Regions from separate parts of the Paraburkholderia sp. GAS334 genome, predicted to be linked through region 2. Evidence: predicted binding sites of a transcription regulator. Region 2 holds the regulator's gene; the other holds the start of a gene.

Region 1 (11,933 bases), on a different contig from region 2:
TTCACGCGCCACGTACGACAATGGCATGAACCCGGTAAGGGCCATGTGCGCCGAGCACAATGGTCTGTTCGATATCGCCGGTACGCGACGGTCCGGACACAAAATTGACCGCGCGCGGCAACTCGCCGCGTTCGGCACGGATCAGGCGAAACGCGTCCTCATGACCCGCGACGATGCAGGATGCGGGGACGATTGCAACATGCGTTTCCGGCAGGAGGCCAGCGGATGCGTACGTTTCCGGTCCGGAAAGCAGTACCAGCGTGCCGGTCTCCGCCGTTGCGCAAAAACAGCCGGTAATGCCAACGAGATCGGGATCCTCAGGCTTGCGGAATTCCACCGTCATGCCAGCATCGGCCCACGCGAGGTCGCGCAGCGTCTGCCACGCGATGGCCTGCACCCGCAGGCCATGCTCCGACAGATAACGATGCACGGCAGCGGGAACGTCGTTCAACGTATTGATTTCTTCAACTGTGGTCGACATCCTGCGCGCTTCATCGACGAACCGTGCGACGAGGTCATCGGGCATCGGTGGACGCGGACCTTCAGGATGGCGCGCAAGGTAATCCGCGGCGGCCTCGCGTTCGGATGCGGCAGGCTCGGCCGGGCGGCCCTGCGCTGCACGTATGCGAGCCAGAATGTTGCGGCGGGCAACCGATGTGTCCATGTGCAATCCTCGTGTCGATGACCATGACCTTGCGGTATCGACAGAATTATACCGGCCGCCCTTCTCGCGAACACCCGCCCGGATGGCCATGTTCGCGCACTTCGATACCGCTTTACTTCGCGGCTTCTTCTTCGGGCGTCTCGATGCCGAACACCTGACGCAGATAGGCGAGATAGGCCTTGTCGTCGCACATGTTCTTGCCCGGCGAATCGGACAGTTTCGCGACAGGCTGACCGTTGCAGCGGACCATCTTGATCACGATCTGCAGCGGGTTATAGCCGAGATCGTTAGTGAGATTGGTGCCGACGCCGAACGCCAGCTTGCAGCGTCCGCGGAACCGTTCGTACAGCTGCAGCACCTTCGGAATATCGAGTGCATCCGAGAACACGAGAATCTTCGTGCGCGGGTCGCAACGGTTCGCCTCGTAATGCTTGAGCAGCCGCTCGCCCCAGTCGAACGGGTCGCCCGAATCGTGGCGCGCTCCGTCGAACAGCTTGCAGAAGTACATGTCGAAGTCGCGCAGAAACGCCCGCATGCCATAGACATCCGACAGTGCAATGCCGAGGTCGCCGCGATATTCCTTGGCCCACATTTCGAAGCCGAAGATCTGCGAATCGCGCAGGCGCGGGCCCAGCGCCTGGCACGCCTGCAGGTACTCATGCGCCATCGTGCCGAGCGGCGTCAGGCCGTGTTTCAGCGCATAGAACACATTGCTCGTGCCCGCGAACTGCTCCCCGAGGCCATCCTTCAACGTGAGGATCACCTCTTCGTGCCACTGCTTCGAGAAACGGCGGCGCGTGCCGTAGTCGGCAATCTTGCATTCCGCGAATTCCGGACGGGCGCCCAGCAGCTTGATCTTCTCGCGCAGGCGTTCGCGACCTTCGGTGTAATCCGGCTTCTGCTGCGTATTGCGGAAATACACCTCGTTGACGATGGCGAGCATCGGAATCTCGAAGAGAATCGTATGCAGCCACGGCCCCTTGATCTCAATGTCGATCTCGCCATTGCCCTTCTCCGATGGCTTGATCGAAATGTATTTTTCGCTCAGGTGGAAAAGCGCGAGAAATTCGATGAAATCGCCCTTGATAAAGCGCATGCGGCGCAGGTAATCGAGCTCGTCGTCCGAGAAACGCAAATGGCAGAGCTGGCGAACCTCATCGCGAATTTCGTCGATATACGGTACAAGGTCGACATCAGGTGTCCGGCAGCGGAACTTGTATTCCACATTCGCTGCGGGGAAATGATGCAGAACAACCTGCATCATCGTGAACTTGTACAGATCAGTATCGAGCAGCGAATTAATAATCATATTGAGCAAGCCGGACTGCTAATAATCGGAGAAGGCCACAGCGGGCGCTCCATGCCTCGGACGGGCCGACCTGTCTCATGTTACCCGAATGCGCGTCGCCCCACGGCCCGAAGTGCGCTCTGCCGGATGGCCAGCGCAGTGGCGTCCGGAGCAGTCTGACCGCAGCGGCAATCGCAGCCACAACCGCCCCCACAACCACAGCCACAGTCACGACGGCGACGACAACCCGCGCACGCCATAAACTAATCACGAAACGATATAAACCCTGTTGACCGCTACCCTATGCGCCTCTTGACGTTACGCTACAATAGCGCTTTTGGCGTTTCGCCTTCCCAGATACCGCATGCAGGAGCTGCCTGAATGACTCACGTTGTGACCGAAAGCTGCATCAAGTGCCGCTATACCGACTGCGTTGATGTGTGCCCGGTGGACTGCTTTCGCGAAGGTCCCAACTTCCTCGCGATCGACCCCGACGAGTGCATCGACTGTGCTGTGTGTGTCGCCGAGTGCCCGGTGAATGCAATCTATGCCGAAGAGGACGTGCCGGGCGACCAGCAGGACTTCATTCCGCTGAACGCCGATCTCGCGAAGGGCTGGCCGAGCATCACAAAGACGAAAGCACCGCTGCCGGAAGCCGACGAATTCAAGGATGTGAAGGAAAAGCTGGCACTGCTCGAGCGTTGAGCGGCGCGGGTTTGCAGCCCGCCCTGGCGTACGCCAGGCGTAATGGAAGTGCGGCCAGGATGAGCAAAAGCTATTGACAGGCCCTGAAGCACCCCATACAATTTCGCTTCTCTGCTGTTGTTGTTCCCCGATAGCTCAGTCGGTAGAGCGCCGGACTGTTAATCCGTAGGTCCCTGGTTCGAGCCCAGGTCGGGGAGCCAAGAATTGCAAAGGCCCGTTAGCCATAACGGGCTTTTTTACGTGAAAGTAGTACCGCAGAGTAGTACCGCATCGTTGCACTGCTGTTCCCCGATAGCTCAGTTGGTAGAGCGCCGGACTGTTAATCCGTAGGTCCCTGGTTCGAGCCCAGGTCGGGGAGCCAAGAATTGCGAAGGCCCGCATCGTTGCGGGCCTTTTTGTTTTTGCGCCCACTGGTTTTTCGCGGCAGCCTCGATCATCAGCTCGACGCGCCGCTGGCCGCCATCCACACGACCGTCAACGATCGCACGCCCTGCGCGCCGCGAATCAGCACGCCTTCGATGTCCGCCGTTGCCGACGGGCCGGTCACAAGCACCGCGTAACGCGCATCACGAAAATCCGGCTGACGGTACACGTCCTGCAAGCCGTCGACGAGCTGGGCCGGGTCGAGCAGGACGACGAGATGCTGCGCCAGATAGCCGAGCGCATTCACGACATACTCTTTCTCGCTGAACCACACCGAGCCGGTCTCCGCGACGCCGAAGCGCGCGCGGACGACGCCCACGTCGACGTCCTCCAGCGAAGCCGGCGGCGTGTTTGCATCCATCGCGCGCGTGCCCTGCACTTCGGGCGTCGCGCTGCAGATCACCACATTCGCGCCGAATCGCGCATCGAGCAGCGCGTGCACGTCCGTGGCCGACGCCGCCTCGACGCACGTTCCACCCATCGCCCCAAGCGCCGCGGTGAAACGCTCGCACAGGTCGCCACCGGGCGAAGCGAACAGCGGCACGTCGGGCAGCGCGCGCGCCGCAGGCTGCGCCGCGCGCACTCTGGCGAGGAAAGCATCACGCGTCGCCATCCCGGCCTCCGCGATTTTTTTTGTACCACTCGTGGAAAGTCATTTTCGGCGCGTCCGGCAGTTCACGCTGCCGGCCCCAGATATTGAGCGGGTTATACAGCACGAAATTCGGCAACCGCCGCAGCGCGCCGCCCAGCGACGCGATCGTCGCGCGATACAGCGTGGGGCTCGCGAGCAGACGCCCCGCAATTTTCAGTACTTCCTTCTTCACGAACGGCACCTCGTGGCGCACCGCGATCACTTCGCGCCACTTGTAGATCTGCTCGTGGATGTTGATCTTCACCGGGCACACGTTCGTGCAGCTGCCGTTCAACGTCGACGCAAACGGCAACGCGCTATATCGCTTCAGATCGAACGTCGGATTGATGATCGCGCCGATCGGCCCCGAATACGTGCCGCCATACGACAGACCGCCGCTGCGCCGATACACGGGGCACGTATTCATGCAGGCGCCGCAGCGGATGCACTTGAGCGAATACCAGAAATCCTCCATCGCGAGCCGTTCGGCCCGGCCGTGATCGACGAGGATAAAGTGCATCTCCGCGCCCGGCCGCGGCGCGCGAAAGTGCGACGTGTACTGCGTGACCGGCGAGCCGAGCGCGCTGCGCGACAGCATCCGCACGAACACGCCAAGATCGGATATTCGAGGGATCAGCTTCTCGATTCCGATCGACGCGATATGCAGCGGCGGCACGTTCGCCGACAGATCGGCATTGCCCTCGTTCGTACAGACGACCACCGTGCCCGTCTCCGCCACCGCGAAGTTGCAGCCGGTCATGCCGGCCGTCTTTTCGCGCACGAAGTACGGCCGCGTGTTCATGCGCTGGCTTTCGGCGAGATAGTGAATGTCGCTGTTCTCCGGATCGGTGCCGATCGTGCGGCCGAACAGTTCGGCCACGTCGCCGCGCAGCTTGTGCACCGCCGGCACCACCATGTGGCTCGGATCCTGATGATCGAGCTGCTGGATGCGCTCGCCGAGGTCGGTCTCCATCACCGTGATGCCGCGCGGCTCCAGATAGTCACGCATCGCGCACTCGTCGGTGAGCATCGACTTGCTTTTGACGAGCGCCGTCATGCCGCGTTCGGACATGATCCGGTAGACGATCTCGTTGTGCTCTTCCGCCGTCGCCGCCCAGTGGACCACGACACCGTTGGCTTCAGCCGCGCTGGCGAACTGTTCGAGATACGCCGAAAGATGCGAAAGCGTGTGCTCCTTGATGCCCGACGCCAGTTCGCGCATCGTTTCCCATTCGGCGATGCCGTGCGCCTGCACGTCGCGCTTCTGGCGCAAATCCCACAGGCGCCTGTCGTGAAACGCGACGTGCTCTGACTTCGCGATGAAGTCGCCGGCCGCCTTCGCATGATCGATCCGCTTCATTCGCGCGCTCCGTTCAGCACCTGCGCGATATGGATGAAGCGGGCGTCCGCCTTCATCCGTTCGGCGCAGCCCTGTTGATGCATCAGACACGACATGTCGCCCGAGACGATGTATTGCGCGCCCGCGTTCAGGTGATCGCGGACCTTGTCCTGGCCCATGCGAACCGAGACAGGCTCTTCGGTCACCGAGAACGTGCCGCCGAAGCCGCAGCATTCGTCGGGCCGCGTGAGGCTGACGAACTCGACGCCTTTCACGCCCTGCAACAGCGTGCGCGGCTTCGAAGACGGCACGCCGGCGATCTCGGAGACAGATCCTTCCCGCAGATGCCGCAACGCGCTGCAACTATTGTGCAGCCCGACGCGGTGCGGAAACTCGGCCCACGGAAACTCCCGCGCGCCGACCACGTCATGCAGGAATTCGACGAGTTCGTAAGCGTTTGCGCGGACTTTGGTGACTTCATCGGTCTGCCCGATCGCCGTGAGGTGTTCCCGCACGTGATGAATACAGCTCGCCGACGGCCCGACGATGTAGTCATAGCCCGCGAAGTTGCGCGCGAACACGCGCTCGGCGCCGGCCGCCTCGATCTGCGCGCCGCTGTTGGCCATCGGCTGGCCGCAGCAGGTCTGCTCCTGCGGATAATCGACCTCGATGCCAAAACGCTCGAGCAGTTCGAGCGTCGCGATGCCGACTTCCGGATAGAACGCATCGATGAAACAGGGAATGAAAAGCGCGACTTTCATGGGGAAACCAGAGGAGTTGAACAAGACGCTGCCATGCGGCGACAACGCAGAATCCGGCCACCTGTCGAAATTGGTAAAGTTGGTCTGACCACGAAATATAAAAGGGACGCAAACAACTGTCAAACCTCGTCCGCGCGCCCGGTCGACGGTATACGATGACGGTTTTTTCCGCGGGATTGTAATGAAACATACTTTGTTGCGGGCGTCGCTCGTGGCCGCATCGGCAGCATCGGTGGCCTGCGTCATACCGCTCGCCCACGGCGAGGAAATTGGCAGCGTCAATACCAACTTCCATCTGACGGGCTCCGATCGCGTGGTCGTCGAGGCCTATGACGATCCCGATGTCGCCGGCGTCACCTGCTATGTGTCGCGGGCACGCACCGGCGGAATCAAGGGCACGCTCGGTATCGCGGAAGATCCGACCGAGGCGTCGATCGCCTGCCGGCAGGTCGGTGCGATCCACTTCAACGGACCGGTCAAACAGCAGTCGGACGTGTTTTCCGAACGCATGTCGCTGATCTTCAAGACGCTGCACGTGGTGCGGGTGGTCGATCCGAAGCGCAATACGCTGGTTTATCTGACGTATAGCGACCGCGTGGCAACCGGCAGCCCGAAAAACAGCGTAACCGCCGTGCCGATGCCAGTGGGCACGGCGATTCCGGTGAAGTAACGAGGCGGCCCATCGAAGCCGCGCTCGCGCTAGACTGACGGGTCCAGCCGGACTTTGCCCATGACTTCCACCCGTTTCCGCGATTGCCCCCGCTACTGGCGCACGCCGCTCATCCCCGGCGCGGAGATGCTCACGGCCGAGTATTACGACCAGGCGTTCACGCCCCACTGGCACGATGCGTACGCGATTCCCGTCATCGAAGCGGGCGCGGAAGCCTATCGCTATCGCGGGTCGAACTACGTCGCCGAAGCCGGCAGCGTGCCGGTCATCAACCCCGGCGAGCTGCACACCGGTTCCCGGGCGGTCGATGCGGGCTGGCGCTATCGCGTGATGTACGCGCCGGTCGACTTCCTCCAGCAGATCGCCGACGAGCTCGCCGGAAGGCCACAGCCCCTGCCGTGGTTCGATCCGGCCGTCATTCGCGACCCGGACCTTGCGCACAGGCTGCGGCTCGCTCACCAGCTGATGGAAGCCGGCGCCGATCTGCTCGCCGCCGAAACCGCGATGATCGACGCGCTTTCGACCCTGCTCGTTCGCTACGGTCGCACGCAGCCTGAAATACAAAGGATCGCAGCGGGTGATCCGCGTGTCGCGATCATGCAGGCCCAGCTGAGCGGGGATCTCGCGGTGCCGGTGCAGTTATCCGATCTGGCCGGCGCCGTCGGGTTGTCGCCGTTTCACGCCGCACGGCTTTTCGCACAGGCGACCGGCATGCCGCCGCACGCGTGGCGCAACCAGATCCGGCTGCAGCGCGCGTTGGGGCCACTGCGCGCGGGCGCTTTGGTGGCCGATGTCGCCGCCGCCAGCGGTTTCGCCGACCAGAGCCATTTCACGCGCCACTTTCGCCGCATGTTCGGTGTGCCGCCGGGGCGCTGGCAGTCGGCGTAATCTTCGGACGTGACCTGACGTGCAATGCCTCGTTGCGGGTTACGCGAACCGAAGCCGACGCGACGCAAATGCAGCGCAAACACTGGGCAGACAAACGTCACCCCGACGCCCATAGCAAGAACGTACAAGCCGCTTCCACGCGGGACAGCTACGCTCCTTCTTCAAAGGAGGAGCGAGATTGAGCCAGTCCAGCCGTTTCAGTGAATTCGTCGCAGGGGCCCGCGACACGATCCCGATGATGGTCGGCGCCGCGCCATTCGGCGTCATTTTCGGCACACTCGTGACATCGGGGCCGCTGCACCTGTGGCATGGCCAGCTGATGTCGCTTGCCGTGTTCGCCGGGTCCGCGCAGTTCATCGCCGTCGGCCTGATGGCGGGCAATGCCAGTTTCATCGTGCTGTGGGCGACGACGTTCGTCGTGAACCTGCGGCACGTGCTGTACAGCGCGACACTCGCGCCCTACGTCGCCCATCTGCCGATGCGCTGGCGCGTCGTCCTCGGTGGCCTTCTCACCGACGAAGTGTTTGCCGTCGCGTGGACGCACTATCGGCGTCACGCGCCCGGCGAGGTCGGCCCGTGGCATTTTCTCGGCTCGGGCGTTTCAATGTACGTCAACTGGCAGATCTGGACGCTCGCCGGCCTGCTGTTCGGCGCGGCCTTTCCCGGCCTGCAGTCCCTCGGACTCGATTTCGCGATGGTCGCGACGTTCATCGCGATCGTCGTGCCGCAGCTCGTCGCGTTCCGCTACATCGCCGCGGCTGCGACCGCCGGCGCGCTCGCCTTTTTCTGGCAGGGCTGGCCGTACAAGCTCGGCCTGCTCGGCGCGGTGATCGCGGGCGTTGCAATCGGTGTGGCGCTGTCGCGGACGGACGTGCAGCGTCAGCGCACCGCGGAGGTGTCGCAATGAATTACGTCCTGATCATTCTGGGGATGGCGCTGATCACCTGGCTGATCCGCACTACGGTTTTCATCGTCGGCGACCGGCTGGTGTTTCCGCCGCTCGTGCGCACCGCGCTCGGCTTTGTGCCGGTCACCGTGCTGACGGCCATCATCGTGCCGATGGCCGTGTCGCCGCACGGCGGCGACGCCGAGCTTACGTGGCGCAATCCGCAGCTGGTCGGCGCGCTCGCCGCCGTGCTGGTGAGCGCGCTGACGCGCCGGCCGCTACTGACAATCGCCGTTGGTCTTGCGGTGTTCTTCCTGTGGCAAGGCGTGGTGCTCAAATAGCCTGTTCCTGCCCTTCCGGCCACCTGGCTGCCGGCGTTCCCAACCGGTAGCCGGTGACGGTCCAGCCAGGGTCCCCTCCAGAAATCCCGCTCAAGTTTCGGCGTCACCCGCCGATAAACAGTCGACGTCCCCTTGTCGGGCTGGCGCAATTGCCGGTCTCGCCAGAAAACAGGGACTAGCCGCGCAATGCGTCTGGCGGGCCGCTCACCGCGGGCCGCCGGCGACGCCAGACAGACGCAACGCGGGACGACCAATCGGGACAGGAAGATATGGGTCACATCACCCTCTCACTGAAAGACGAGACCGTTGCGTCATTGCGCAAGGATTTCGAGGCGTTTCTGCGGGTATCGCTGAAGCTCGATCCGCAGTTCGCAACGCCTTCGTTCGAAGATTTTCTGCGCGCGAAGCTGCTGGACAACATGGTCCCGCTGACGGAGCACGCCGTGCAGCGCATGTTGCAGGGCGGCCAGTACGCGTGGGCGAAGCGCACGCTCGACAAGGAATTCCCGGACGTGGTCGCGATCCTGATGCGTCAGGCGAACGAATTCGGCTTCGGCTTCGCGGCGCGTTCCGAGTGGACGCCCGAAGAGCTCGTGAAACAGTGCCGCGACTGGGCCACGGCGATTGTCAATGAGGCGCAGGGCGACCCGTCGCTGATCGATCCGCTCGCGGCGCAGATCAAGTCGGCGGCGCAGGATATTCAGGCGCTCGAAGAAGTGATGCAGACACCGGCATGGCGGCTCGCGGAGTCGCTGCGCCAGCGCGTGTACGAAGCGAAGATCGGCTGTGAGACGAGCGTCGGCAGCATGGCGCGAGAAAAGCTGGGCGAGCTGCGCGGACTGCTGCGGCTTGGCATTTCGCACGGTTCGTTCCAGAAGCAGGAAGCGCAGCAGATCATGGAATACCTGCGGCTCTTGAAGCCTGAGATTTTCATCGAAGAACCGTACGACGTGTTCACGCGGCTCGCCGCGTGGCTGCGCAATTTCTTCACGCCGCCGCCGCGCCCGCAACAGCGGGAATCGCGGTAACGCACGGCGGCTGGCTGCAGGTGCGCCTTTGCGGTGCACCTTTGCTGCTCACCTTTAAGGCGCGCCTGCAGCAGTCAATCCCTCGCTCAATCCCACATCTTTCTCAGCTTCGCGGCGATCTCGATCTTCGCGTGCGCGGCCGCCGCGAGCCCCGCGGCCGTCGGCGCCGTGGGCACAGGCACATACGGCCAGGCGTGTGCGTCGAACAACGGCAGCAGATGCGCCGGAATGAAGCGCGTGCGTTGCGCCCAAACATGGCGGTCGCCCAGCTGCGTCTGGTTGTGTACGTAGAAGCGCTGCGGCACGGCGATATGCAGGTCTTCCTTCGCACGCGTCATCGCGACATAGAGCAGACGCCGCTCCTCGTCGAGTTCCGCGTCGTTGCCGGCAGCGAGATCGGACGGAATGCAGCCATCGACGCCATTCAGCACGAACACGTTGCGCCACTCCTGTCCTTTCGCCGAATGGATCGTCGACAGGATCAGATAATCCTCGTCGATCAGCGGCACGCCGGATTCGTCGCTGGTCGCGTCGGGCGGATCGAGCGTCAGTTCGGTCAGGAAACGCTCGCGTGACGGATAGGTGCCCGCGATGCTTTCCATCTGCAGCAGGTCGCCCTGGCGAATCGCGGCGTCTTCGTGGTTACGCTCGAGATGTGGCTCGTACCAGCGGCGGACCTGTTCGAACTCCGCCGGCCACGACGACTGCCGGCCGCATATCTTCGACATCAGTTCGACGAACGGATGCCAGTCCTCCACTGCGCGGGCCGGCGGCGCGAACGACGCCAGCGCGCCGACTGTGTGATGCGCGCTGCCGCATGCATCTGTGTGAGTGTCCGGGATAGCGCCCGCACTGGTGCGTTCGGCGACCTGATCGAGCACCCGCGCGGCCGTCGCCGGGCCGACGCCGGGCATCAACTGCACCACGCGAAAACCCGCGACCCGATCGCGCGGATTCTCCGCCCATCGCAGCACCGCGAGCACGTCCTTCACATGAACCGAATCGAGAAACTTGAGGCCGCCGAATTTGACGAACGGGATGTTGCGCCGGGTCAGTTCGATCTCGAGCGCCGCGCTATGGTGCGACGCCCGAAACAGCACGGCCTGCGACTTCAGCTTCATGCCGTCTTCACGCGCTTCCAGCACCTTCTCGACCACATAACGCGCCTGATCGGCTTCATCGGCAACGGTGACAAGACGCGGCCGCTGTGCCGAAGCGCGATCGGTCCACAGGTTCTTCGTGAAGCGCTCCGCCGCGAGGTCGATCACCGCGTTCGACGCAGCGAGAATCGGCTGCGTTGAACGATAGTTGCGTTCGAGCGTGACCTGCTTTGCGGGCGGATCGAAGTGCGCCGGGAAATCCAGGATGTTGCGCACCGTCGCGCCGCGAAACGAATAGATCGACTGCGCGTCGTCACCGACCACTGTGAGTCCGCGACCGTCCGGCTTGATCCCGAGCAGGATGGACGCCTGCAGGCGGTTGGTGTCCTGATACTCGTCGACCAGCACGTGATCGAAGCGGCCCGACATGTCGGCGGCGATCGACGGTTCTGCGGCCATATGCGACCAGTAGAGCAGCAGGTCGTCGTAGTCGAGCACGCTTTGCGCCTGCTTGGCGGCCACATACGCGGCGAACAGCATGCGCAGGTCGGCTTCCCATTCGCGGCACCAGGGGAACGCGGTGTTCAGCACGTCGGCCAGTGAGGCGCCGGTGTTCACGACACGTGAATAGATCGAGAAACAGGTGTTCTTCGACGGAAACCGTTTCTCCTTCGCCGACAAGCCGAGTTCGTGGCGTACGAGGTTCATCAGATCGGCCGAGTCTTCGCGATCATTGATCGTGAACGTGGGCGACAGACCGATGAGATCGGCATATTCGCGCAGCAGGCGCGCGCCGACGCTGTGAAACGTACCCGACCACGTCAGACCCTGCGCGAGCGCTGCCCGCGCGCCGAGCGCCGCGCCCGCGATGCGTGTGACGCGCCGGGTCATGTCCTGCGCAGCACGACGCGAAAACGTCAGCAGCAGGATGCGACGCGGATCGGCGCCCTTCACGACCAGATGTGCGACGCGATGCGCCAGTGTGTTCGTCTTGCCGGATCCTGCCCCGGCGATCACCAGAAGCGCGCCAGGCGTGTGCCCGGGATTGTCCGCCCCGAATTCGACGGCCTCGCGCTGCGCTTCGTTGAGCTGCGCGAGATAAGCGGCGGCATCGGATGGCGGGAAATCGGCGACAGAAAGCACAGGGGTCAGCAACGCGAAGTGACAGGGCGACGCATACTGTATATCCATACAACCTGCGCCGACAAG
Region 2 (11,933 bases):
AGCCTTACGCGGGCGCCCGCCTTTCCTGCCGTTCTCCCGGGCCGCCGCGGCTTTTGCCTCTGACGTGCTCGAACCGGCACGCCGGGCCGCATCCCGCATCCAGTTCTGCGAGCCGTACACACCTTCGAACAAGGCGCGCGCATAGACATCCACATCGAGTCGCGGCCAGTGCAGCCCCGTGCCGAGCGGCGTAATTTCAATCTTCGACAGATCCGCTGCGCACGCGCCGTCCAGCCCCTGGATCAGGCGAACCGGCACAGCCAGCGTGACGCCGTTGGCAAATTCAATTTCGAGCTTTTCGCTCGAACGGCGATAGCGCGCCGAGACGACACGTGGACCGCGCGCCTCGCCGGCGGCTTTCGCTTCCTTGAATGCTTCTTTAGTGATTTCCATGTATCTCTCTCCAGGCCGCGCATAGCGCGCGAATTTCCGGGTCCAGCACACGGGCGAGCTTGCGCACCTGCTGGATCGTCAGCCCTTCGACTTCGCGCAGCGACAGCGGCCCGGCTGGACAGTTGAGCACGAAAACCGCTTCGCCATCCGCGCCGATCACGTGAACGTGAGCCGGCCGGTGGTCCGATGGATAGATAACAACACGACAACCCTGCGCGCGGAGAACTGTTGGCATGGGTTGATTATAAACCCAACCGATGGGTTTTCTACCAGAAGACGCTTCCGGGACGTTGCGTCACGACAAGGGAGGCGTCATCTGTTCAGCCTGTCAACCCGCCTCCGCCGCCGCCCACGCCATCTCACGCAGACGCGTCCGCAGCCGCGCAACCGCCTGGCTATGCAGCTGGCACACGCGCGATTCGCTGACTTCCATCACCGCGCCGATCTCGCGCAGGTTCAGTCCGCGTTCGTAGTACAGCGACATCAGCAGTTTTTCGCGTTCGGGCAACCGGTCGATCGCTTCCACCAGCGCCGAGCGCAGGCTGTCGTCGAGCAGCGCCGACAGCGGGTCCGAATGGTCGACGCAGTAACGGTCGAGGAACGGCTCGTCATCGGCGGAACGGTCGAAGTCTTCGTAGTAGATCAGCTGGCTGCCGTGCAGGTCCTGCAGCATCGACTGATATTCGTCGAGCGGCATGTTCAGGTGATCGGCGATCTCAGTTTCGCTCGCCGACCGGCCCAGATTCTGTTCGACCTTGTGCACCGCCGTTTCCACTTCGCGCGACGTGCGGCGCAGGCTGCGCGGGAGCCAGTCGTTGCTGCGCAGCTCATCGAGCATCGCGCCGCGAATCCGTTGGCTCGCGTAGGTTTCGAACTGCGCGCCCTGATCTTCCTTGTACCGGCTCGCCGCATCCAGCAGGCCGATCATGCCGGCCTGAATCAGGTCGTCGAGATCGACGCTCGCCGGCATCTTGGCGACGAGCTGCAGGCCAAGGCGCCGCACCAGCGGTGCGTACTTTGCCAGGACATCGGCCTGGGAGATCTTTCCCTGAGCGTTGTACATCGTGCTCCCCTTGTCTCCGCGCTCCGCCTCTCAGGCGTGCTGCGCAGACGGTTGGTCGGCCTGTTTCGCCGCTGTTACTGTCGCGGAGGCCACACCGGGCGTCCGTGACGACATCGCTGGCCGCATCGGCCAGTACTGCAGTTCGGCAGCGACATGCCGGTAGTCGCGCGCAGCCGGTGTCGACGGAAACGCATCGACGACACACCGCGACAACGCCATGGCCCGTGCCATCCGCACATCGGCCGTGATGCAACCGGCTTCTTCCAGCGCAACCGTCAGATACCGCCCCGCCACGCCCGCCAGATTCTCGAACGCGATGCGCGCGTCCGCCGCGCTCTGAACGTGATTCACGAGCACGCGAAACTGCGGGATCGCGTGCGCGAAATGCAAACGCTTCATGCACGCGTACGCGTCGGTGATCGCCTGCGCGTCGATGCGCGTGACGATCACCACGTCGTTCGCCTGCATCGCAAGCGCCGAAAGTGCGCCATCGCGATCGAGTTCCGCGTCGATCAGCACGACGTCGGCCGGTCCTGTGAGCAGTACGGCAAGCTGTTCCGGCGTGCAGCCTTCACGATTGCCACGCGATGCGACCAGCACGCCAAACCCAAGCGCGTGCCGGCCGACGGCTTCTGTCAGCGCCATCTCGCCGCGCACGACCGCCGTAAAGTTGCCCGCGCCGCGCACACCGCCGAGCATCCCGTTCACCGAGTTCTTGCCAAAGCGCTCGTCGATCACCAGCACATCCCTGCCCAGTTCGGACAGCGCGGCCGCGAGGTTCACGACCGTGGTCGTGCATCCCACACCGGGCGAACCGCCCGTTACCGCCACCACGCGCGAACCGGACCGGCTGAGCAGACGTCGCAAGCCTTCCGCCTGATCGAGCACAAACTTATCCAAAGCGAACCTCGTGCAGATCGGCCGTCGAACGCGCCGACAGCGCCGACAGCAGCGCCGGAATATCGTCGTCGTGCGGCACGAACGGCGAGCCGTCGCGCGGAATGCAGAACGCACTCTTGATCAGGAATTTCTTCGTGGCGACGTAGAGGTTCTCCGGCACCTTCTGGCCGGTCGACACGTAGTGCACCGGCAGCTTGTAGCGGATCACCGTGTCCAGCACGCTGCCGAGGTTGGTCGCCTCGTCGAGCTTGGTCAGGATGCAGCCGGCGAGCGCCTGGTTATCCGGCGATCTCTGATACGCCTGGACGACTTCATTGAGCGTGTCGCCGTGGCTTGTCGCGTTCAGCAGCAGCAAACGCTGCACCGGCTGGCCCGTTCCGCACAGCATGGCGATCTGGTCCGACACCGAACGGTCGCGCTGGCTCATGCCGATCGTGTCGATCAGGACGATGTGCTTGTTGCGCAGTTCGGTGAGCGCGAGTTGCAGGTCCGCGCCGTCTTTCACGGCATGCACGGAGACGCCGAGGATCTTGCCGAAAATGCGCAGCTGTTCGTGGCCGCCAATCCGGTAGCTGTCGGTCGTCAGCAGCGCGACCTTGCTCGCGCCGAAGCGCATCACGCAGCGCGCGGCGAGCTTTGCGGTCGTGGTCGTCTTGCCGACGCCCGTCGGGCCCATCAGCGCGAACACGCCGCCGCGCTCCATCAGCGCGTCTTCGTTTTCCATCACCGGCAGGTTCGAGCCGAGCACCGAGTGAACCCACTCCATGCCGGCTTCCATGCTGTCGACCCGCGGCAGGTTCTCGACCATCATCTTCACCAGTTGCGCGGAGAAACCCGCGGCGAACAGGTGCTTGGTCAGTGCTGCGTGCGTCGGGCTGCGGCGCTGATGGTCGGCCCACAGAAGGCCGGTGAACTGCTCTTCCATCATGCCGCGCATCGACGCGAGTTCGTTCATGACCGTCTCGTTGACGATCTGCTCCATGCGCGCCTTGATGCCCTCGGTGACGGCAGCAGCGGCGCTGGCGGGCAAGCCGGCAAGCGGGTTCGCCGCGCCCTTGACGTCGGCCTGCACGGCCGGGGCCACGCGCTGCGCGGCGCGGCGAGCGGCGAGTTCGGCCGCTTCGCGCGCCCATTCGGGCGTCGCCGGATCGTCGATCGTCGCCGGGATTTCGACCGGCGTGCCCAGACCGCGCGCCATGGCGGCGGCCGGTGTCATCACCGGCTTCGCCGTGTGCACGACATCCTGCGCCGCGATACGGCGGGCATGATCGATCAGCCAGGGATTCGTTTCGACCATCGAGCGTTGACGCGCCGGCGTCTCGGCGATAGCCGGCGGCGGTGTCATGGCGGGCAGCGGGGTGGGCGCATCGGAGCGCACTTCGATCCGGTTGTCCGGACGGCCTTGCAAACGCCCCTCCGCACGCCCATCCAGACGGCTTTCGCTCCGCGCTTCGGAACGGATCTCGACGCGCGCGTCATCGGATGTACGCGGGCTGGATGCTGCGGCGCCCGTGTTGCCTGTCGACGTGCTGGTTTCGTGCAATTCCGCTTCGGTGCTGCCCGTTGCCGCGCGCTCCGTGCCAGAGCCGGCTTCCGGGCTCGCGCCGAACACAGACGAGAAAACATCAGGCATGCCGCTGGCGTACGGATTGACCGACATCGACGGCATCGATGCCGCCGAACGCGCGGCCGGCGCACCGCCGAAGCCCGTGCTCATCGTTACGTTGCTGTTCGCGCCGAAGCCGCTGCCCAAGCCTGCGTTCGTGCCTGCCGGGCTACCTGCGCCGAAGCCCGTGCTCGCGCCAGTATTTCCATTGCCACTATTCAGTCCACTGCCGATATTGCCGTTACCACTGTTACCACCACCGAACGTCGGCCCGAAACCGGCGCCATCGGCACCCTGCTGCGCAGGCGAAATTGCGGCCAGATCGCTATCGGCGAGCGCGACGATTTCGACGGTGCCGTCTTCAATGGTGCGATTCGACAACACGACTGCATCGGAGCCCAGTGCTTCACGAACGAGACGCAGCGCGTCACGACTCGTTGCGCCGACAAATTTACGAATGTTCAAGCTTGACTCCCCGATGAGCTTTACGGACCGGCAACATACCGCTTCCCATTGAGAGCGATTATTGCGAAATAAGTCCAGCGGCCATCGGTGGATAAAGACCGGGAAAGGCAGGCAATTCGCGCATTAGGTGCGCGGCATGGGGAATCAACCCTGCGCGCCGATCACATTCGCGACACGCACATGCCGCGTATCGGGCACTTCCGCGTAAGACAGCACCTTCAACTGGGGCAGACTGCGGCGCAGGAAGCGCGCGAGCATCGCACGCAGCGAATGCTGCACGAGCAGCACCGGCGCGAGGCCCAGATGCTGCTGACGCGTCATCGCCTTCTGTACTTCCGTCAGGAGCGTATGCGCGAGACCTGGCTCGAGGCCCGGATTCGCGCCGGTCGCAAGCGCCTGTGACAGCACACGTTCGAGGTTGGCGTCGAGGCCCATCACCTGCATGTCGCCGGAGCCGGGGAACCACTGCTGCGTGATCGCGCGACCCAGCGCGAGACGCACTGCCGCGGTGAGATCGTGCGCATCCGTGATCTTTGGCGCGTGTTCGGCAAGCGATTCGAGAATCGTGCGCAGGTCGCGGATCGGCACGCCTTCTTCCAGCAGGTTCTGCAGCACCTTTTGCAGCGTCGTGAGCGGCAGGATTTTGGGCACCAGATCGTCGACGAGCGATGGCGTGTCCTTCTGCATCCGCTCGATCAGCGACTGCACTTCCTGACGGCCGAGCAGTTCCGACGCGTGCGTGACGACCAGGTGATTCAGATGCGTCGCGACGACCGTGCTCGAATCGACCACCGTGTAGCCATACACCTGCGCCTGTTCGCGCAGGTTCGTATCGATCCAGATGGCCGGCAGCCCGAAAGCGGGATCCTGCGTCGGCGTGCCCGGCAACGCGGCCGTCACCTGGCCCGGATTGATCGCGAGCCACTGGCCCGGATATGCCTCGCCAACACCCACTTCGACGCCCTTCAGCGCAATCCGGTAGCCGTTCGGCCTCAATTCGAGGTTGTCCCGGATGTGAATCACCGGCGGCAAAAAGCCAATTTCCTGAGCGAACTTCTTGCGGATGCTCTTGATCCGCTTGAGCAGTTCGCCGTCGGAATTCTTGTCGACGAGCGGAATCAGCCGGTAGCCGACTTCGAGGCCGAGCGTGTCGATCATCGTCACGTCGTCCCAGCTGGCTTCGGTGGCCTCGGACGGCGTGAGCGCGGCCGGCGCGACGTTCACGAGCGCGGCGGCCGTCTTGCTCTGCGACGCGCGCTTTTTCATCGTGCGGCCAAGCTGGATCAGGCCGCCGCCGAGCAGCAGAAACGCGAAGTGCGGCATGCCCGGGATCAAACCCATCAGCACGAGAATCGCGCCGGTGATCACCAGCACGCGCGGGTTCGTGAAGAGCTGGCCCGTCAGCTGCGTGCCGATGTCTTCGTTGGTCGCGACGCGCGACACGATCACACCGGCCGCCGTCGAGATCACGAGCGACGGGATCTGCGCGACGAGGCCGTCGCCGATCGTCAGCAGCGTGTAGACCTTGCCCGCCGATGCGAAGTCCATGCCGTGCTGCGCGACGCCCACAATCAGGCCGCCGAAGATGTTGATCACCATGATCAGCAGGCCGGCAATCGCATCGCCGCGCACGAACTTGCTCGCACCGTCCATCGAGCCGTAGAACTCGGCCTCCTGCGAGATTTCCGAGCGCCGCTTGCGGGCCTGTTCTTCGTTGATGAGGCCGGCGTTCAGGTCGGCGTCGATCGCCATCTGCTTGCCGGGCATCGCGTCGAGCGTGAAACGCGCGGACACTTCCGCGATCCGCCCCGCGCCCTTCGTGATCACCATGAAGTTGATGACCATCAGGATAATGAAGACGACGATACCGACCGCGAAGTTGCCGCCCACAAGGAAGTGACCGAACGACTCGATCACCTGACCGGCCGCGTCCGGGCCGGTGTGGCCTTCGAGCAGCACGACCCGCGTGGACGCCACGTTCAGCGAAAGACGCAGCAACGTCGAAAACAGCAGCACGCTCGGGAAGGCCGCGAAGTCGAGCGGCTTCATCGTGTACATGCTGACGAGCAGTACCATCACCGAAAGCGCGATGTTGAAGGTGAACAGCAGATCCAGCAGGAACGGCGGCAACGGCAGGATCATCATGCCGAGAATCATGACGATCAGCACCGGACCCGCGAGCGCGCGCAGGTTGGTGCCGCTCAATGCGTCCGGCCGTCGCGAAAGGAACCCTACGCGTGCGTTCATGCTGAGGCTCCCTTGCCTTCGTTTTCATCGCCGAGCGCGTCGGCGGCTTCCTGATCGGCTTCGCCGTCCGCGACGCCGCCCTTGTCGAGGTCGGCGGGCACATCGAACCCGGTCGGTGCGACCGGCGCCTCGCCGCCTTCGTCCTTGAAACGTTTGAGCTGGTAGACCCACGCCAGCACTTCTGCGACCGCGCCGTACAGCGGGCCCGGAATTTCGCGATTCAGTTCGACGTTGTGGTACAGCGCCCGCGCGAGCGGCGGCGCTTCGAGCAGCGGCACGTTGTTCTCGGTGGCCAGCTCGCGGATGCGCGCGGCCACGAGGTTCACGCCCTTCGCAACGACCTTCGGCGCGCGCATCTCGCCATCCGTGTACTGCAGCGCGACGGCGAAGTGGGTCGGGTTGGTCACGACGACGTCCGCCTTCGGCACTTCCGACATCATCCGGCGACGCGCAATCGCGCGCTGCTGCTGGCGGATGCGGCCCTTCACGTGCGGATCGCCTTCGTTTTCGCGGTGTTCGCGTTTCACTTCGTCCTTCGTCATGCGCAACTTCTTGTGGTACGTCCAGAGCTGATACGGCACGTCGAGGGCGGCGACGAGCGCCATGCCGGCCACGGTCATCCCGCAGCAGACGGCGATCAGATGAACGGCGTTGGCGAACGCTTCGTGCATCGGCTGCATCCCGAGCGCGAGGATTTCGTCGCGATGACTCATGATCGCCGTTGCGCCGATGACGCCGACCACCAGCGTCTTCGCGAACGACAGGCCAAGCTGGATCGGGCCGTTGATCGAAAACATGCGGCCCAGACCGGTGATCGGGTTGAGCCGGCTGAACTTCGGCTCCCAGGATTTCGTCGAGATCAGCCAGCCACCGAGCGCGAGCGGCGAGAGCAATGCGGCGGCGCCCGTCAGCGCGAGGATCGGGAACAGCACCGACAGGCCTTCGCGACCTGCGACGCCCGCACTGATCAGCATGCGGCGTGTTTCGAAAACGGTCGCGTGGTCGAAAGTGAAGGCCGCCCGCAGCATGTTCTGCATACGCTCGCCGATCGAGCCGGACATCGCCCACGTGCCGAAAAAACCCGCCGACAGCAGCGCAAAGGTGGAAAGCTCCCGGGAACGCGCAACCTGCCCCTCTTCCCGCGCCTTTTCGATGCGCCGGGGAGTGGCTGATTCGGTTTTTTCGAGGTCGCTATCCTCTGCCAACGCGCTCTCCAGATGATCGGGGCACCATGCCCTTTTTCAGTGAGAGCGATTATTCCTGCAGAAGTCGAGCGACGATCGACGGATAAGGCCGGGGAAAGGGCGGTATTTCGCGGGATGGGTACGCGGCGGCAGGGCTTTCGCCCGTGCCGCACCGGAATCATGACGGCGGCCGCGCCCGCGAGGACGCCGCCGCCCAGCCTGTCGATGCATTACCGGCGGGCGTTGTCCCACGCCGGATCTTTTTCCAGCACGACATAGAACTGCAACGTGCACAATTCGAGCAGCTCGTCGCGCGTGACGTTCTTCAGCGTCAGACGATCGGTTTCGATCGACGTCGGCGTCGACGCTGCGTGGGTGTTCCAGAACCCTTCCAGGCGCCGGTCAATGGCGTTGCGGAACGTGACGACCCGGTATCCAGTCTCGGTGCAGAATCTCAGCACTTCGTTCTGCGTGAAGAAGCGGATATGCGTGATGTCCAGCAGGCCCGCACCGGAGTACGTCCAGTTGCCCTTACTCAGATCGTCGATGAGCATCAGGTTGCGCACGTTCGGGATGCTTAGCACGAGCTGCCCGGTAGGCGACATGTAGGGCCGCAGCGTGACCATCACGTCCCACGGGTTGTACATGTGCTCCAGCACATCCGCGAGCAGCACGGCGTCCAGCGTGCCCTTCGCAATCCCTTCCGCTTCGAGGTCGAAGTCCTCGAACTTGCCTACAAGGACCCGATCGATCTTGCCTTTGGCGAAGTTCGCCGCGGCACGGTTCACCTCGACGCCCCAGACCCGGCTTTGGGGAAACCGCTGCTTGATCAGCGCGGCCGTCGACCCACCCGCGCAGCCGATATCGAGCGCAACAGACGGGTTGTTCGTGTACAGCGCGACCAGGTCCTCGCGACCTCCCATGTGGTAGGCCGCGGCCACGTCGCCGTGCTCGACATCGAGAAATTCCTGCCACACGTAGCGCTGCGTGCTGGCGATCTTGCGAGCACAGCGGCTGATCAGTTCGGCTGTTCGTGCTGCAGCGCTGACAGCTGTCACTTCGTGATACCAGGACTTGCGCCGCGCGGCCAAGCTGGCCGTGACCGCACGGAACGTCGCATCGCCCATCAGTTGCTGAACGAGCGGCGCCACTTGCGCGGCCTCGACGCACAGCACACCGTCGCGGGCGCCGAAGCTGCCGCCGGCCACCGCGCCGAAGTCGGTCTCGACGTTGATCGCCGGTACGTCCGACAGCAGGGCTTCGATCGCGAAATTCGATTCGTACGACACGACGACGTCAGCGGCTGCGGCCCAGTAACGCGCTTCATCGACCGAATAGCGAACGTGGTCGGCCACGCCGTAACTCGTGGCGATCTGCATGAACTGCTCGCCTGCCCGATCTCCCGACGCACCGTTGCCGCGCTCCTTGAAGACAAGCACGACGTCCGTCGTCGCCGACTTGCGCAGCGCGGCGAGCGCACTGCAGGCCTCGTGCATCTGGGTCGCGGCATCGCGGTTGTCGAGCGCGCTCAGCCGCGCGTTCCACGTTGAGCCCCAGACGACCCAGTGCGCAGCGAGCGGCAGGCTGTAGGCCGCGGCGAGTTGCGCGCGCAGTTCGCCGCGGTTGGCCACCAGCACCGGTAGCATTTCCCAGTGCGAATTGCCGACGACGTGAATGTGATCTGCGGGAATGCCGATATCCTCGAAGTACTGCGCACTGCGCGGGCCGGCGACCGCCATGTGGTCCGAGAGGCACGGCTCGCCGATGTAATCGCGGCCCATGCCCGTGCCGTGCGCCACCTGCAGCACTGGAATCTCGTGCGCCCGCGACCACAACGCCAGCGTCTTGCCGTCGCGCATGACATCTTCGTTGAGCACGGTGATTTCGATGTCGTAGTCGTGCGAGAGGACGGTCAGCACATTAAGCCAGCCCTCGATCACCGGCAGTTCGACGGCGACCACTTCTTCAACGTCCCGCAGCACATCGCGCGACACGGGGTCTTCCGCAAGACCGACACTCGCGGGGCCTTCGGCGAACCGCTTTACGAGCGCGACCGCCATACCGGTGCGGGCCGATGCGCTGTCCGTAGGCAGTAGATGCAGTGTCGAACCGCGTTTCTCAACGATGTCGCGCAGCGCAGCGCTCGCCAGATAGTCCGGCACGATCACCGCGCGTGGGCGGTCCTGCAGATAATGCTCGAGAACCGACAGGTTCTTTTCCCAGAGGGAATAAATGAGGGCGGTCTTTTTCATTCGCTACGTCCACCTGTTGCCTGCACGAACCGGGACACGACCTTTCGTTGCAGTTGATATTCAAGTCCGGCGCCAAGACCGGTGCAATCTCTCTCGCACAGTCTGGCGAGCGCCGGGTTCTGATGCCACGACTGCACGAAGCCCTGCAGTTGTCGATCGAGCTGTTCCGCGTCGACCCAGCGCTGGAGCGTGGGGCCGTTGCGCGGCGCGAGATCGGCCCAGCTGATCGCATCGGTGCGGCCAAGGAACGTCGTCAGCAGGAAGTACGCGACCTTGCGATTGCGCAGACGGTCAAGGTGCGCGTCGAACCGCTCGCGCCACACGTCGACAGGCAGGTTGAGTCGCGACGCGAGGTCGTCGAGCCTTACCGGCGAGCTGGCGAGATAGCGGGTCAACATCAGGTCGTTCGCCTGCCAGCGCTGGTTGGCCGCGTCGTCACGCTCGTTTTCCAGCACGACCATGTAGCGGCCGGTCGTGAAGTTGTTCAGACACGCAAACCATTCCTGCTCGAGAAACAGCGTCATATCCAGCAGCGCGTCGTCGGATCCGATCCACGACAGCTGGCGATGCCACCAGTTGGTCGACTGCAATGGCTTGGGAAAATGCCAATGACGATATTCCCCACTAAACACGCTGCCGTACGGCACCAGTGCAACGACTCGCATGCCGAGGCGATTCGCCGACGCCACCACTTCGTCGCTCGACCAGTGCATGTTGAACGCCGAGGCGTCCTGCTTCATCAGCGATTCCACCGTCACGTTCTGACCACGCGAAAAGCTCAGATGGTCCAACGAGTAGATGTCGAAAATCAGCCGGCCGCCGGGTTTCACCACACGCTGCCACTCTTTCAGCACGTTTTCCACGTGCGGAAAATGCGTCATCACGTTCAGCGAAATAAGGCTGTCGAAGCGGCCGCTTTCGAACGGTAGCGCCGTCACGTCACCCGGCACCAGTTCGACCGGCTGACCGCCCGCGAGCCGGCGACACTCGTCGAGCATCGCCTGCGAGCTGTCGGTGCCGGCGAGCCGAAACCCTTTCGAGAGAAGCGGCAGGGAAGCGCGCCCGGTGCCGATGCCGACATCCAGCACGTCCACACCTTTCACATAGTGCTCGCACAGCGCCACTTCAACCTTGTTCTTCAGCCGGTTGGTGCCCGTATTCTCCATCATGCGGTCCGAATACCACGCCACCATGCCCGGGTCTTTCCACGCGTCCGTCTTCCACGCGATCAGATCCTGCTCAGAGTTGCTCATCACTGTCCTTATTCAGAATTCAATCGAAACGCGCTGCCGGGCCAGCACAAACGCTTCGGCTGCCGCGAATCCGGCCGAAGCGCCGCGCCATCCGGCCAGGTGCCGCACAGCTTCCAGCGAGCGTGCGTGCGGGAACGGCCTCATCTCTCCGGCATACGCATTCAGCGCAGCCAGCTTTGCATCCAGGGTTCGTCCGATGCCGACGAACACGTTCGGTACGAACGGCACTGCCGCACCCGCGGGCATCCATTCCGTCGCCGACGACACCTCGAAACACAGCACCTGGTCGACACAATGGCCCGGCAGCGGACGACAAGCCGTCATCACGGCCTCATGCGTGCGCCGGTGATCGATGTTCAGATCGCCAGCGAAATGCGTGTAGACCGTCGACGGCCGATAACGCTCGACCAGCTCTTCCACCACTTTCACCAGGTCCAGCAATGCGACGCAGTCGAGCCGGTTATCCGGAAAATCGAACAGCGTCAGCGTCTTTGCGCCGACGATCGACTGCGCCTCCGAGGCCGCGTCGTGCAGGCGTGCGAACGCCGCGTCGTCGGCCGGACCGCGGCT

What was found. The regulator FliA, encoded in region 2, starts transcription of late flagellar genes. The targets are predictions, from matches to a motif close to CTAAAGTTTNNNNNNNNNNNGCCGNTA.
Region 1: a site for FliA is predicted at 8,686-8,712, ahead of P3T21_RS15725 (DUF4088 family protein). Genes of this name have one in related genera too.

What each region holds. Positions count from the first base shown of each region.
Region 1 covers NZ_JBNDMO010000007.1:219,174-231,106, forward strand. The annotation lists gene P3T21_RS15665 (LutC/YkgG family protein) at 2-664, opposite strand; gene pncB (nicotinate phosphoribosyltransferase) at 777-1,973, opposite strand; gene fdxA (ferredoxin FdxA) at 2,334-2,657, shown strand; tRNA gene P3T21_RS15680 (tRNA-Asn) at 2,782-2,857, shown strand; tRNA gene P3T21_RS15685 (tRNA-Asn) at 2,943-3,018, shown strand; gene P3T21_RS15690 (LutC/YkgG family protein) at 3,094-3,693, opposite strand; gene P3T21_RS15695 (lactate utilization protein B) at 3,680-5,071, opposite strand; gene P3T21_RS15700 ((Fe-S)-binding protein) at 5,068-5,811, opposite strand; gene P3T21_RS15705 (CreA family protein) at 5,993-6,481, shown strand; gene P3T21_RS15710 (AraC family transcriptional regulator) at 6,542-7,369, shown strand; gene P3T21_RS15715 (AzlC family ABC transporter permease) at 7,605-8,276, shown strand; gene P3T21_RS15720 (AzlD domain-containing protein) at 8,273-8,596, shown strand; gene P3T21_RS15725 (DUF4088 family protein) at 8,866-9,624, shown strand; gene P3T21_RS15730 (ATP-dependent helicase) at 9,711-11,915, opposite strand.
Region 2 covers NZ_JBNDMO010000013.1:126,914-138,846, forward strand. The annotation lists gene P3T21_RS23270 (DUF2442 domain-containing protein) at 1-393, opposite strand, end outside; gene P3T21_RS23275 (DUF4160 domain-containing protein) at 380-628, opposite strand; gene P3T21_RS23280 (RNA polymerase sigma factor FliA) at 722-1,456, opposite strand; gene P3T21_RS23285 (MinD/ParA family protein) at 1,487-2,356, opposite strand; gene flhF (flagellar biosynthesis protein FlhF) at 2,349-4,427, opposite strand; gene flhA (flagellar biosynthesis protein FlhA) at 4,572-6,674, opposite strand; gene flhB (flagellar biosynthesis protein FlhB) at 6,671-7,879, opposite strand; gene P3T21_RS23305 (class I SAM-dependent methyltransferase) at 8,089-10,110, opposite strand; gene P3T21_RS23310 (class I SAM-dependent methyltransferase) at 10,107-11,363, opposite strand; gene P3T21_RS23315 (PIG-L deacetylase family protein) at 11,376-11,933, opposite strand, start outside.